4 regions of the Dasania marina DSM 21967 genome follow, and region 3 is predicted to be linked to each of the others. Evidence: predicted binding sites of a transcription regulator. Region 3 holds the regulator's gene; each other region holds the start of a gene.
The links. The regulator PhoB, encoded in region 3, activates phosphate uptake and scavenging genes when phosphate is short. The targets are predictions, from matches to a motif close to TGTCATAAANNTGTAACA.
Positions count from the first base shown of each region.

Region 1: the regulator PhoB is predicted to act here: its motif matches at 1,683-1,700, upstream of B067_RS0109775 (phosphatase PAP2 family protein).
Region 2: the regulator PhoB is predicted to act here: its motif matches at 1,619-1,636, upstream of B067_RS0105915 (malonyl-CoA decarboxylase).
Region 4: the regulator PhoB is predicted to act here: its motif matches at 1,697-1,714, upstream of B067_RS0112665 (porin).

Region 1 covers NZ_KB891585.1:49,779-53,368, forward strand. The annotation lists gene B067_RS0109760 (hypothetical protein) at 72-278, opposite strand; gene B067_RS20105 (RNA polymerase sigma factor) at 271-840, opposite strand; gene B067_RS20110 (spondin domain-containing protein) at 913-1,503, opposite strand; gene B067_RS0109775 (phosphatase PAP2 family protein) at 1,744-2,265, shown strand; gene B067_RS20115 (MJ1255/VC2487 family glycosyltransferase) at 2,292-3,377, shown strand; gene B067_RS0109785 (AraC family transcriptional regulator) at 3,387-3,590, opposite strand, start outside.
Region 2 covers NZ_KB891576.1:292,302-295,891, reverse strand. The annotation lists gene B067_RS0105915 (malonyl-CoA decarboxylase) at 224-1,528, opposite strand; gene B067_RS0105910 (aldehyde dehydrogenase family protein) at 1,682-3,112, opposite strand; gene aptA (omega-aminotransferase AptA) at 3,188-3,590, opposite strand, start outside.
Region 3 covers NZ_KB891576.1:411,913-415,502, forward strand. The annotation lists gene B067_RS0106450 (PstS family phosphate ABC transporter substrate-binding protein) at 1-493, opposite strand, end outside; gene phoR (phosphate regulon sensor histidine kinase PhoR) at 625-1,926, opposite strand; gene phoB (phosphate regulon transcriptional regulator PhoB) at 1,933-2,631, opposite strand; gene B067_RS0106465 (YgiQ family radical SAM protein) at 2,855-3,590, shown strand, end outside.
Region 4 covers NZ_KB891585.1:653,419-657,008, reverse strand. The annotation lists gene B067_RS0112675 (lysophospholipid acyltransferase family protein) at 1-149, shown strand, start outside; gene B067_RS0112670 (hypothetical protein) at 158-526, opposite strand; gene B067_RS0112665 (porin) at 601-1,584, opposite strand; gene B067_RS0112660 (hypothetical protein) at 1,874-2,419, shown strand; gene queD (6-carboxytetrahydropterin synthase QueD) at 2,676-3,032, opposite strand; tRNA gene B067_RS0112650 (tRNA-Val) at 3,288-3,363, shown strand; tRNA gene B067_RS0112645 (tRNA-Asp) at 3,385-3,461, shown strand; tRNA gene B067_RS0112640 (tRNA-Val) at 3,569-3,590, shown strand, end outside.

The DNA of each region.
Region 1 (3,590 bases), on a different contig from region 3:
CATTTGGCTTAAATTACCTGGTATAGCGCTGTTAAACGCAGCCAAGCTTAAGGCGGTTATAGCCAGTAACCCTATAGCTGTTTCCAAAAAAATTGTGGTTGAGTGATAAGTTGTTGTAATGCGTTGCCGCGTATAGGGCCAAAACTATAGGTGAGGGCAATAACGACTAGTGTGCTGGCAGCTAGCCATAGCAAAGCTGTATATTTGACGCTGGGTGCAGCTGTCACCGGGGCTAAGTTATGGCTGAGCCTGTCGATTAATTGCAATCGTTTATTCATATGTGTCTTTCTCTAATGATTTTCTAAGTTGGCCTATGGCTCTGTGCACGCGCACTTTCAAAGCGCCTTCACTAATGCATAGCTCGCTGGCGGCTTCGGCGCTGCTTAGGTCAACAATCTTAGTGAGGGTAATGGCTTCTCGGTAGGCTGGTGCTAGGGCGGCAACTAGCTGCCCCTGTGCCATGTGCTCATCTTGGCTAGGCGCATGTTCTTGCTCGCTAAGTTGTTGCTGATTAAATGTTTGTTCTAGGTTATGGTAATAGCGTTTTTGTTTGCGCAGCGCATCAATTGCTTTATGCCTGACTATGGCAAATAACCAAGACCGAAATAAACGTTTACTGTCATAGCTGTGCCTAGCTTGATGTATGGCAATAAACGCGTCCTGCACACAGTCTTCTATAAAGTGTTGCGGCCCTAAGCGCTTAATTAAATAGTGATTAATGGCCTCGGCCAGTTCTGTTAGCAGCTCGCGATACTCTGCTTCATTGCCTTGCTGGGACTGGGCCATAAGCCCAGACCAGCGTTGCTCATCATATTGATGCTGTGCTGGCGTCGCTGTCATAAAAGTTTGGCCGCTGGTTTACAGCGGCAGCTAGTAATCACTGCATTACTTAGCCCTGTGTGGGTATTGTTGCTAATGAACGCGTTCGACTGTAACGATAGCCACCGAGTTCCGCCAGTCATAATGTTGCGGTTTTAGTATTTCATTACCCGCTTCATCATAATCCCCTAGGTCGTGAAAACCGTTGCTTATATGCACATAGCCTTCATCGGTTTCTGGGTTGGGATCGGATAAGGCTATACCGCCGCAGCGTGGGCCGGGTATGTTGGCGCAGTTTTGGTCGTTGTATTCCGTGCCGGCATCATAGAAACTGGCCATAATGGTTTTGCTGCCGCGTTTAGGTAGGCGTAATTTATTCACTGCGACAAAATTATCGTTAGTGGGGATCATCATCGCGGCGACACTTAAAAAACCTAAGTTGGGATGGCCCTTAACGGTCACTGTGGCGCTTTGGCCGGGGGATAATAAGGCAGGGATAACTTGGGCGTCATTAGCGCTGGTGCCTAATTGCTCGATCAAGGGGGCAGGGTTGCCGCTTTCTGCCAATATGGACAAGGCTGGGCTGGCGGGTTGGCCTAAGGTAAATAAGTGTACGGTTTTAGCATGGGTGACCACTAATTGCGGGGTAAAGCTTTGCCCTAGGGTGATATTCGTAATGGTCACTTCATAGCTGGCTGCTAACCAGCAGTAATAGACATATCAGGCTGTGTTTATACATGAGTATTCCTTCATGGTGGGGTAGTTGTGTTACTAGTACGTCATCTACTGCTAAAAGGTTACAGGGTAATAGTAAAAATTTAACAGTGGTTACTTTGGCTACTGTTAGTTTTTAAGTATGGCTATGTCATAAATACTTCATAAATCTGTCATCCGTCATTAACACGCTTCTTTTACGTTAAAGTCATGACAGTATTTGAAGGTATTACAAATTACGATAGGCGCATGTTGCTGTGGTGTAGCAAGTCGCGCTATTACCCCAGTGTCATTATGGGATTTAGGCTGTTGTCGCGCAGTGGTGATGGCTATATACAGATCTTATTGCCTTTGCTGTTACTGGCGTTTAATAACCCACAATACAATGTCTTTGTTAAAACCCTACTGCTGGCTTTTGCCATAGAGCGTGGCTTATATCTGCTGTTAAAAAATACTTTAAAGCGTCCGCGTCCTCCCGAGGCTATTGCTAGTTTTTATAGCTTAGTTAGAGCATCCGATCAGTTTAGTTTTCCCTCTGGCCATACCATGGCGGCTTTTTTATTAGCGGGGCTATGCTTTTTTCAGTTTTCATATATGGCAGCCCCTTTGTATCTATGGGCTTTGTTGGTGGGTGCGTCACGGGTGGTGATGGGTGTGCATTTTCCCAGCGATATTGTGGCGGGAGCATTTTTGGGGTCAGCCATTGCCTATGCAGTGACGGCGGCTGTTTAAATATAAAAACTATTTGAGAATAGACTATGAAAATATTATACGGCATACAGGGGACCGGTAATGGCCATATTTCTAGGGCTAGGATGATGGCCCATTGCTTTGCCGCTACAGGTGTAGAGGTAGACTATTTATTTTCTGGCCGCGCTAAAAAAGACTTTTTTGCTATGGAGGTTTTTGGTGATTACCAGTTGCGCAAAGGTTTGAGTTTTAATGTGTCAGAAGGGCAGGTGAATTATCTTAAAACCGCTAGAGATAATAAGCTGCTGCGCTTCTGCTATGACGTGCTGCGTTTAGATGTGTCGACCTATGATGTTATTATCAGTGACTTTGAGCCGGTCAGCGCCTGGGCGGGTAAATTAAAAAATAAGCCGGTGTTAGGTATAGGCCACCAATATGCCTTTGGTGATAAAACGCCTATGGCTGGCGACAATATTTTTACCCGCAATATTATGCATTACTTTGCGCCAGCAGATTTTCCGGTGGGTTTACACTGGGCCGCTTATAATGATTACACCTTGCCACCTATTATTAATACCGATTTATGCCGCGAAGCCAGCAATGGCAAAGTGGTGGTGTATCTCCCCTTTGAAAACCAACAACGGGTGACGCGGTTACTAAATCAGTTTCCACACACTCAGTTTATTCAATACTCCCCCCATGTAATTGAAGGAGAGGATTATAATGTTAGCCTTAAAAAAACTAGTTACGAAGGCTTTCAATATGATTTAAGCCGGGCCGCTGCGGTGATATGTAATGCCGGTTTTGAATTGGTTAGTGAATGTTTATATTTGGGATTACCTATATTGGTGAAGCCGGTTAATGGCCAAATGGAGCAGGCATCTAATGCCCGCGCCTTGCAGTCGCTGGGTTATGCCGATGTTATGGACGTGGTGAGCTTTACCGCTATAGCGACGTGGTTAAAGGCGATAAAAAGAGAGGGGGCGCTTAAACCCTTGCCCATACCTAATGTGGCAAAGGCTTTGGTGGGTTGGGTAGTGCAAGGGAGCTGGCATGATAAGCAGCGTTTAGTGCAGCAGCTGTGGCAGCCTTTGCAACAGGCACAGCGGCAAACGCCGCGCTATAGTTTTAGTCAACCACTGCATAATTATTGATAGCGCTGTTTACTTGCTATTGTGGTTGTTTTTTTTGCCGCGAAATTGTTGTGGCGTTAAGCCTGTCCAGTTTTTAAAGGCGCGGTTTAATGAGGCCGATTCAGAAAATCCCACTAGCTGTGCAATATCGGCAATGTTCATATTACTGCGGCTGAGTTTATCCATGGTGAGGTCACGGCGTATCAATTCTTTGAGGTGGCGATAGCTGGTGTT
Region 2 (3,590 bases), 120 kb from region 3:
GATGATTTTATTGTAGTCAATATAACTTATAAATATAGCTGTTATTCGTTATCAGCCTATAAGCTTGAAAAAAACGGTTTAGCTAGCAGTCTATAACCCTACACTGTGCTGGGATAATATGGGGAGAGGTAGTTTGATAGCTCAGCAGTGCTGTGTTGATGAGCGCAGGATGTAAAGAGAGGGGTAAGAGGCCTCCGTAGTGCGGGGCCTCTTGAAGGGGGCGTTAATCTAATAAGGTTTTGAATTTCTTCGAACAGGCCACTACGTTGTCATTGATATAGGCTTCGTGATTCTCTTCAACTTTATTCAGCTTGTAGAGATAGTTCGCCAAAATAGAGGCCGATTGTTTGAGACCGTTTTTAGAGGTGTCCCCCATCCAATTAAGCTGCTCTATGCGCGCGCCGTTACCTAAGTGAAATCTAGCCACAGGGTCCAGCGGTGCGGCACCACGTTTTTCGTTGTGCAAATAATGGGCAGATAAGCGCATGAGTACCGGCTTTAAAGTTTCGGCCAAGGCTGCATCTTGGTGCCAGTTTTCTAGATCGATTTGCGCTAATAGTTTGCGCTCTTTGCTATTAATTAAGCTGCTGTCTTTATTATCCAGCTCCTTGTGTAACCAGCGGCAGAAAGTGGGTATGGGCGAGAGAGTAGAAAATTGGGTTAGCTGCGGCAACTCATGCTGTAACTCCATTACCACTTGTTTGATCAAAAAGTTACCAAAAGAAATGCCTTTTAGACCTTCTTGGCAATTGCTAATGGAGTAGAAGATAGCGGTGTCGGCGGGCTCTGGTTTTTGGCCATTGGTTTGGGGGGCCAATAGAGGTTGTACCGCTGTGGCTAGGCCGTGGGTTAAGGCGACCTCTACAAAGATTAGCGGCTCGTCTTCTAAGGCGGGGTGGAAAAAGGCAAAGCAACGTCTGTCGTTTTCTAGGCGACGGCGCAAGTCTTCCCAGCCGTTCATTTCGTGTACGGCCTCATAGGCGATCAGTTTTTCTAGTATATGGGCCGGGGTTTTCCAATCTATGCTGCGTATTTTTAAGAAACCACGGTTAAACCAAGATTCTAATAGGTGTTTTAAATCGTTGTCGACAGCGCGTAGGTCTTCATGGTCTTTAAGATGTTTTTGTAAGTCTGCCCGCATCCCTACCAAGGTGGGCGTACCCGTGGGTGACATATTAATGCGGCGGAATAATTGCTGCCGTGGTGGCTCTACTGCGTTATCGAGAGCTTGTAAGTTTTTTTGTGAGGTGTCGGCCTTATAGGCCTCGGCACAGCGCAGTATGGTGTCGGAGTTGGGGCTGTAATCGCTAACCAATAGTTTAAAAAACGCTAGTTGCTGTTTTTCATTCATGGCGTGATAGGCGTTAACGACGGCGCAGGCTAGGGCGGTACCCATGGCTTCGCCTTTGTTAGAGCACAGGTCTATGCATAGCGCCTTAATATCTTTGTCTTCTTTGTTGTCTTTAGAGCGGCGTAATAAGTCGCGGCCGGCTTCGGCTATGGAGTTCATCCACAAATTGAATGACATAGTGTAAATTCCTACCTTGTGTGGTGTTGGGCCTAGGCCTGGGAGGTGAGCCTAGGTATTGCCAGGCTAAAATAAGTTATAACGTTATGGTGTTACAAAACAGTGACTGCCTCTGCGAGAGGCAGTCACTGGGTACTGCTGTGGTAAGTGCTGTTATTTAATCAAATCCATGGCATCGCCAAAGAGGTCTTCGTCACTGGGAATGACTTTAACTTTGTCTAAGGGGCGAGAAACCCAAGAGATGTTGACCAGATGACGCCAGTTAATATTGTCGTTCACCGAGTTGCCACCCCAAAAACCACAACCTAAAGAGAAGGTTTGACGCATACCGTTCCACACGTTGGCAGAGTTGGATAGAGACTGTGGTTGGTTGATCATGACGCGAGAGGTTTTAGTACCCATGGCGAATTTTTCTATGGCTTTGTCGTTAGTGGTGTATAAACCACAAGAGTGGCCTAGGCCTTGATACTCTTGTATGGCGTTGGTTAAGGCTACTGCTTCATCAACATCGGCCACTTTGTGGAAGCCCATCACTACCGATAGTTTCTCACCTGAGAACATATGTTCAGGGCCAGCACCGTTTTCAGGCACGATGATAAAAGATTTATCCTCAGGGATGCTAACACCGGCAACTTCAGCGATACGCTGTGCTGATTGCGCGATGATGTCAGGATTTAAGTGTGAACCATCAGGCCATAAAGCGTCTTTAAATTTGGGATATTCAGCTTCAGTAACTAAGTAACCGCCTTCAGCTTGTAGCTTTTCTAACAGTGCGTCATGGATGGCGGCAACCGCAATGACATTGTTGTCTGATGAGCATGACGTGGCGTAGTCAAAGGTTTTAGACAGTTTGATTTTGCGTGCGGCATCATCAAGGTCGGCGGTTTCGTCTACGGTGATACAGGCATTACCCGCACCTACACCTAGGGCAGGCGTGCCGCTAGAGTACGCGGCTTTAACCATGGCGCCGCCGCCAGTGGCCAATACCACATCACATTGTTTCATTAATTCAGCAGTGCCGTCTAAAGAAGGTTGCTCTATAGCGATCACTAAATCTTCGGGCGCGCCACAGGCTTTTAAGGCTGCGCGCATCTTGTCACACAGCATTTTGGTGGTGATTTTAGCGCGTGGGTGTGGCGCAATCACGATGGCGTTACGGCCTTTAAGGGCGTTCATCGCTTTAATAACGGGTGTCGCTTCGGGATTGGTACATGGGGTTAAGGCACCCACTACGCCTATAGGCTTAGCGACTTTTATAATATTGCGCTCAGGTAATTCTTCAATCACGCCTACCGATACATCGTCGATAATATCAAACAGGGCGGCGCGGCATTTTTTAGACATTTTAGTGAACTTGCCTTCGTAGTTACCCAGCGCGGTTTCTTCTACCGCTTGCTTGGCAATGGCTTCTGCCACACCGGGGCGAGCGACTGACCACACCATGGCGCGAAGTAGTTGATCTACTTGTTCTTGGCTGTAGTTTTCAATTTTCTTTTGGGCGGCGCGGGCACGGTCGACAAGACTTTTGATCTCTTTTCCTGCTTCGCTTAATTCTACGGGCTGTGATACGGCCATTTTGTACATCCTCGTTAATAGTTAAATGCTGTGTACTCACTGGTCAGTGTAGTACACGGCTGTTGTGATCTATATATAGTGAGCTTAGGCTTGGTTAAAGGTTTCGCCTAAGGCGTTAATTAATGAATCGATTTCAGACTTTTCAGTCGTGAACGGTAGGCCTAACTGTATGGTGGCACCGCCGTAGCGTACATAAAAGCCTTTTTCCCACATCTTCATGGCGATCTCATAAGGGCGACGGGCGGGCTCGCCGGGGAGAGCTGCCACCGTAATGCCAGCTGCAAAGCCGGTGTTACGTATGTCGGTTATATGGTTACAACCTTTTAGGCTGTGTACCGCTTCTTCAAAGTAGGGGCTTAAGTCAGCGACGTTTTGTATATAGTTACCCGTTTGCAGCAAGTTTAGCGATGCCAAGCCGGCAGCACAGGCTACTGGATGAGCTGAGTAAGTGTAACCGTGGGGTAGTTCCACCATATATTCTGGGCCG
Region 3 (3,590 bases):
TGTTAGAACCACATTTACGGGTAGACGAAAAAATTGCATCTACGTCGGTAATACTCAAACCGGTAATAGGGTTATCTTTGTGTACATAGACAGCCAAGGCATCTATAGCTACCGGAATGGCGGTAGGTTTGTAACCAAACCTAGACTCAAAGGCCGCCAGCTCTTTATCCTTCATTTTACGGCTCATGGGGCCTATGTTGGATGTCCCCTCGGTAAGCGCCGGAGGCGCAGTAGAAGAACCCGCCGCTTGAATTTGAATATTAACATTGGGGTAAAAGCGTTTGAAATCTTCGGCCCACATGGTCATTAGATTGGCCAAGGTATCTGAACCTACACTAGACAGGTTACCCGATACACCGCTGGCTTTTTGATAATCAGACAGGCCAGCATCTACCGCGGTAGCCGCCGTAGCTACAGTAGCTACCGTTGAAGCCAACACGCCGGCACTCACTGCTAGAGCGGCGCCTATTTTTTTAAAGTTGCTCATCGTCATTCGTTTTCTCCAAACAGGGTTTATCAACATGATGGTGTCACTGTAAAAAAACTTTGTTACAGCTGTGTGACATATTTTTGAAACATTTAAGACTATGCGCTTGAGGTAAGCACTGAAGGCAGCCTAAAGGCTTAGGTCGATGAGATCTGGCACTGACTCAGGGGAAAGCTGCAGGCAAAAGTACTACCCTCATCCAAGCTACTAGTAATTTGCAGCTCGCCGTGATGACGCAATAATACATGCTTAACAATCGCTAAGCCCAAACCTGTGCCGCCAGTTTGGGTAGAGCGGCTTTTATCCACGCGATAAAAACGTTCGGTTAAACGGGGAATATGGTGAGCCTCTATGCCCAAGCCATTGTCCTCTACCTGTAAGCGGGCCTGCTCACCATCGCGAAACCAGCGCACCTGTATTTTGCCCTGTTCGCCGGTATATTTAGCGGCATTCATTATCAGATTGGTAAAGGCGCTGCGCAGTGCCTCACCTTCACCGCGCAAGCCTAGGCTGGCATCACAGTCCAACACTATTTCACGCTGTTGATTAAACACCGCCAACACTTCTTCGCGTATTTGCCGTAATAAGGGGCACACCGCAACCACACTGTGCTCGCCTTCGTCGGGTACGGTTTCTAGGCGGGTTAATACGATTAAGTCTTTAATCAGGCTTTCCATACGCCGCACCTGTTCCAACATTTGCTGAAAGGCACGCTTATAACGGGGTTGCTCAGCTAACTCACTATCGACAAACGTTTCCAGATAACCATTTACCACGGTCAGCGGGGTACGCAACTCATGGGATACATTAGCCACAAAGTCTTTGCGCATTTCTTGCAGCCTATAGGTATGGGTAATATCTCTGGCAAATAATAAGCGGCTGCCTTGGCCAAAAAAGGTGAGCTGAAACTGCAATTGTTTTTCGGGCTGATGGGGTGACGCGCAATCTAAGGGGGTTTGGTAGCTATTGGCTTCGTAGTAATGGATAAACTCAGGGCTGCGTATCAAATTAACCAACTGCTGGCCTACATCTTCGGGATAGCGCAGGCCTAGTAAGCGGCGGGCAGCAAGATTACACCACTCGATATCACCGCTTTGATCGATCATCACCGCAGCATCGGATAGCGCCGCCAAAGAATCCCGCAAATAATCCACCGCGCCCTGTAAGCGCTGCCGCTCTTCCCGGTTTTGCCTTTGCAGACGGTAAATACCGTCTAGCATATCGCCCCACAGCCCTGAGGACTCAGGCGCGTCGCTGCCATCTTCAGCCACCAGCCAGCGCTGCACCCGCAGTAATTGCCTAAACGTACTGGCTATATACAGCAGCGCCGCCAACAACAGCACCAGCAATAGATGGCCCGTTAACCAACCCAAGACTAAGGCTACAGTAAACAACTGGGCCAACTGCTTGAGCTCTACCATCCAATTGATACGCTGCATTAATAATTAACTCGCGGTAGAAAAACGATAACCGGTACCGCGCACGGTTTGCACCATATTGGCGTAGTTTTCGCAATCCAGGCTTAGGGCTTTGCGCAGGCGGCGTATATGCACATCCACGGTACGCTCCTCCACATAGACATTGCCGCCCCAAACATGGTCCAGTAACTGGCCGCGGCTATAGGCGCGCTCTTGGTGGGTTAAAAAGAATTTTAATAGCCGAAACTCAGTAGGCCCCATATCCACCGGTTTTTTATCGATAAACACGCGGTGGCTGGCGGGGTCTAGCTGCAGGCCATCCACCGCTATGGTAGGTTCGGTTTCGCCGGCACCGGTACGACGCAATACCGCTTTAATCCGTGAGATTAACTCTCTAGGGGCAAAGGGCTTGCTGATGTAATCATCTGCTCCCACATCCAGGCCTTGGATTTTGTTGTCTTCCTCAACCTTGGCGGTCACCATAATCACCGGCAGGCTGGCGGTAAGCTCATCGCGGCGCAAGCGCCGTAACAGCTCTATGCCACTGCCACCGGGTAGCATCCAGTCTAACAAGATCAGGTCAGGCTTTTTATCGATCACTAGACTGTGGGCATCTTGAATATTACCCGCCTCTAAGCAGTTGAAGCCGGCCATTTCTAAGGACATGACTATCATTTCGCGTATGGCCATTTCATCGTCGACCACTAAAATGGTTTTCTCATTCATGTAACTATAAACCTTACGATTATTTTGCGTACATCAATTAAAACCAATAAACATGACATTTTTGTTACAGGCCGTTGTTTGTTCAGCCTCTGTTTGTTCCAGCGGCCAAAGAGTGGCGGCGATTATAACCACATCGCTCTCTGAATCCCAACACCGGCAAAGACCAAGTATTTATCTCAAGTTAATGTATAATGCTCGCTCATTTGTCTACTGTTATCACACCATGTCTAAACAAGCCCTCGCCAAGGCGATTAATAGCCAATCCCAAGCCGCCACCCCACTGTTCTCCTATCGCCAGTATTGGGCGGAGTGCTTTGGCGTAGCCCCCTTTCTACCTATGTCTAGAGCCGAAATGGATGTGCTGGGCTGGGATAGCTGTGACATTATCATTGTCACCGGCGACGCCTATGTCGATCACCCCAGCTTTGGCATGGCGGTAATAGGCCGCACGCTAGAGGCACAGGGCTTTAGAGTAGGCATTATTGCCCAGCCTGACTGGCGCTCGAAAGAGGCCTTTATGGAGTTGGGTAAACCCAATTTATTTTATGGCGTGGCCTCCGGCAACATGGACTCCATGATTAACCGCTACACCGCCGACCGTAAATTACGCCACGACGACGCCTATTCCCCCAATGATGAAGGTGGCTTGCGCCCCGACCGCGCCGTTAATGTGTACAGCCAGCGCTGTAAAGAAGCCTATAAAGGCGTGCCCGTAGTCATAGGTTCTATAGAAGCCAGCCTGCGCCGCATCGCCCATTACGACTACTGGAGCGACAAAGTACGCCGCTCAGTATTACTCGATTCCAAGGCCGATATACTGGTGTACGGCAATGCCGAACGCGCCATCGTCGATATCGCCCACCGCCTATCTCAGGGTGAAGCCATTAATGAGATACAGGATTTACGCGGCACCGCCTTTATGCGCACTAGCATACCCGGCGGCTGGACGGTTATAGATT
Region 4 (3,590 bases), on a different contig from region 3:
TACCTATAGTGTTGGCTTATGTCGATGGTGCCAATAAAACGGTGGGGCTGGGTAAGTTATTTACCCCCAGTGGTGATGTGGAGCAGGACATGGCCGCTATCAAAGTGTTTTATGCCGGTTATCAGGGCATACGTCCTGAGTTAACCTGAGCGCGCACTTAATTGGTTAGGCAACTAAACTGATAGTGCAGTTGGTAATCGCTGGCTGCTATATATTGACTCCATTCTTTTTCTTTTAACCAGCCCTGCGGGCAGCGTTGCGCCAATTGCTTATGTAGGGCTGCGATCGCATGCAGTGTTTGCTCGCTGTGTTCAGGATTGTAGTGCGTGGATACGACCAAACCCTCTGCCTGTAATGCTATAGCGGCTGCTGTTTTAGGCTTGTTTTTCGCTGGCGGCTTGGCGACTTTTTTACTGCTGTGAAAAGAAGAAAAGTCTAAAGAGTCGGCATCATCAACATCAAATTCAGCATAAACCGCTGTAGATGTGGCGGCCATTAAACTGATTAATAATATGCGTATGAACATGGGTGGCTCCATGGTTAATGTGAGGGTATAAAAAAGGGGCGATAAACGCCCCTATATCATCGTGCGGTATAGGTCTAGAATTTAACTTCTATACCCGCCGATAAAACCGTGTCGTCATAAGTGGTGTCGGTTTCTACATCGGTCTCTATCATTGAGTAGTAGCTATACACTTTAACCTGCTTATTCAGCTTGTAGTCAGCACCAAAGGTGATTTGAGTAAGGTCCGTATCAAAGCTGCCAAAGTCATAGGTGCTCATGCCGTATTGGGCTTTTAATACGATTTTTTTAATGCCGTATTCGCCACTAACGATAAAACCTGTTTGCTCAATATCGCCGTCTGACTCTTCACCATCTTGAAAAATAATACCAGCTTTAGCGACGTCGCTGAGGGTAAAGTCAGCCGCTAGGCGAGTTAAGTCCCAGCCATCGACTTCGCTATCGTTAGCGATAGCTGCGTATAGCAAGTCGCTTTTATAGCTTAAGGCAATAGAGGTGGCATCGGCTAAACCGTCATTGGTTTCATTATCTGAGTTATCAGAATCTTCGCCGGGAATAAAGGCCGCAGAAGCGGTAAAGTTTTCAGCGAATGTAGGTGAGCTGTAAATTACAATATTAGACTCGCGGTTTTCGCCTTCTAATAAAGTTTTGATATCACCTAGTTGTAAATCATTAAAGCGGTCTACCGGCTTGCCTATTAGTTTAGTTGGGGTGTCATGCTTACCACCAATGATAGTACCCCAAGAGCCTTGTAAGCCTACGTAGATGTTGCGTTGTTTGAATTCGTCACCATCAGCATCACCATCATCAATGGCGACTTCGTATTCCATTTTATAAATAGCTTTCAGGTCGTCATTGATTGCAACACTGCCTTTAATGCCTATGCGTGAGGCATTGCTGGTGAGATTCCATTGGTCTTCATCGCCGGTTTCCAAATCCACTTGGTTAAGGCTGAGGTTGGCTTTACCGTATATTGTCATATCGTTTTCAGCTAATGCAGGGCTTGCAATGGCTACGCCACTTAATGCGGCAATGGTTACAGCTAGGTTGCTTATTTTCATTCGTCTCTCCAGATATATCTTTGTCGTTGTAATATAGATCACTAGTAACAGGGCGCGGCTGCTTTTATAAAAAACCGTTTGCTCTGTAATGCTGTGCATTTTGTGACTGTAATGTTGCAAGAATATGACAGTGGCTGGAATTATAGTGTAATTAGTAAATAATCTAGCGATTTAATACCGGTAGCTGCAAGAGGGCTAGTCTTTCATTGTGAGGGGCTAAGACGTAGAATACAGCGTAGTTTGGCTATGCGCGACAGCGTTATACTTATAAAAATAAGACCTGCTTTCTATGAAAAAACCACCTTTTGACATCCTGATCGAACAAGCTTCCGCTCTGTTGAATGTGACTAGGCAGCTCGATTATCGCAAAATCATTGCCCACGACAGTGCTGAAGTTAAAAAGCTACATAGTTTATTAGGCCGCTTACAGGCAGGTGACGCAAGCGCTAGCTTGGAGGCTGAAGAGCTCGTTGCCGAGAGCGGTGATGCCAAGGCCGGCCGGCAAATGGCGATATTAGAACAATTAACCTTGGAGGGTTTCGCCGACAGGCTAGGGCGGGTGTATAACAGCCGTTCTGAGAACCGCTCCATGGAGTTTCGCAAGGTTGCACATCGTAAAAACCTACCCGAGTTCGACATGATAGTGGCGGCAGATTATGCGCCAGGTGCGGGCTCGCACGGCATTATTATTACCCAGCATCATGTTATGTCAGTGTATTTAGCAGCACCCGAAGAGCAAAATGAGTGGGAGATATTAAAGCGTCGCCCCTATGACCGTATGGAGGAAATGGGGGAGTACGTTACTTTATTGTCGGCGGGCTTTGATTTACCGTAGTTTTATCCACAGTATCTGTGGATAAAACTGTGCACAACTTGTTTGCTTAATGCTGGCGGGCCTATAGGGCCTAGCATGTTAAGCATTGCTGTTTTTTTGCTCTTTCACATGTTTTTCTATATTAATCAATGAGTTAGTGCTTTTAGTTAAAGCGCATCATTATTATTTGGCTGCTTTTATCCCCAGCCTGCGCGGCGTCTTTTCCTTTGTGAGTAAAATTCCCGGCTTGTTTTCGGCTAATTGCTGCGCAGAGGCTTTATTGGCCTCGGTATATGCAACCGCTGGTGCAGGTTTCTTTGATGTATACCTGGCTTAAAATGGGCAGTGTGGGCTTGAGCTTATGCCATATCCACTGGGCCAGTATTTCACTGGTGGGATTTTCTAAACCTTCTATGTCATTGAGGTAGTTGTGGTCCAATTGCTCATACAAAGGTTTGAAGTGTTGTTTGAGTTCAGAAAAGTCCATCACCCAGCCGGTGTGTGGGTTTATGTCATCTTCCACATATATACGCACGATAAAAGAGTGGCCGTGCAAGCGCCCACATTTGTGGCCTACTTCAACATGAGGGAGTAGGTGAGCTGCTTCAAAAGTAAATTCTTTGTAGATTTCCATAGGTATAAAACTATCTAAGTGTGAATGCGGCGCCATAATAAAGGCCTAGAAAGAGACTGTATATCGAATTTTAAAATCCATACAGTAGGGCAGCTTATTGGCTGGCTAATTGCCGTGCAATGTGCCGTTTTATCCATCAGTTTTTGTATGCAAAACAAGCAATTAGCTTTAATTCACGAAAAAATATAAAAAATCCTAATACCCGTTTGACAAGCAAAGTGTTTACTGTAGAATGCGCCCCACGTTCGAAGCAGAGGGTGATTAGCTCAGCTGGGAGAGCATCGCCCTTACAAGGCGAGGGTCGGCGGTTCGATCCCGTCATCACCCACCATTCGAATGTAAAGTATTGCAAGGACCGGTAGTTCAGCTGGTTAGAATGCCGGCCTGTCACGCCGGAGGTCGCGGGTTCGAGTCCCGTCCGGTCCGCCAATGCAATAGAAGAAAGCCACCTGAGAGGTGGTTTTTTTATGTCTAGGAAAAGTAACCGAAATGAAGGGTTTACCTTTATTAGGTGTATGCGACAGACGCTTGAAGCGGGGTGATTAGCTCAGCTGGGAG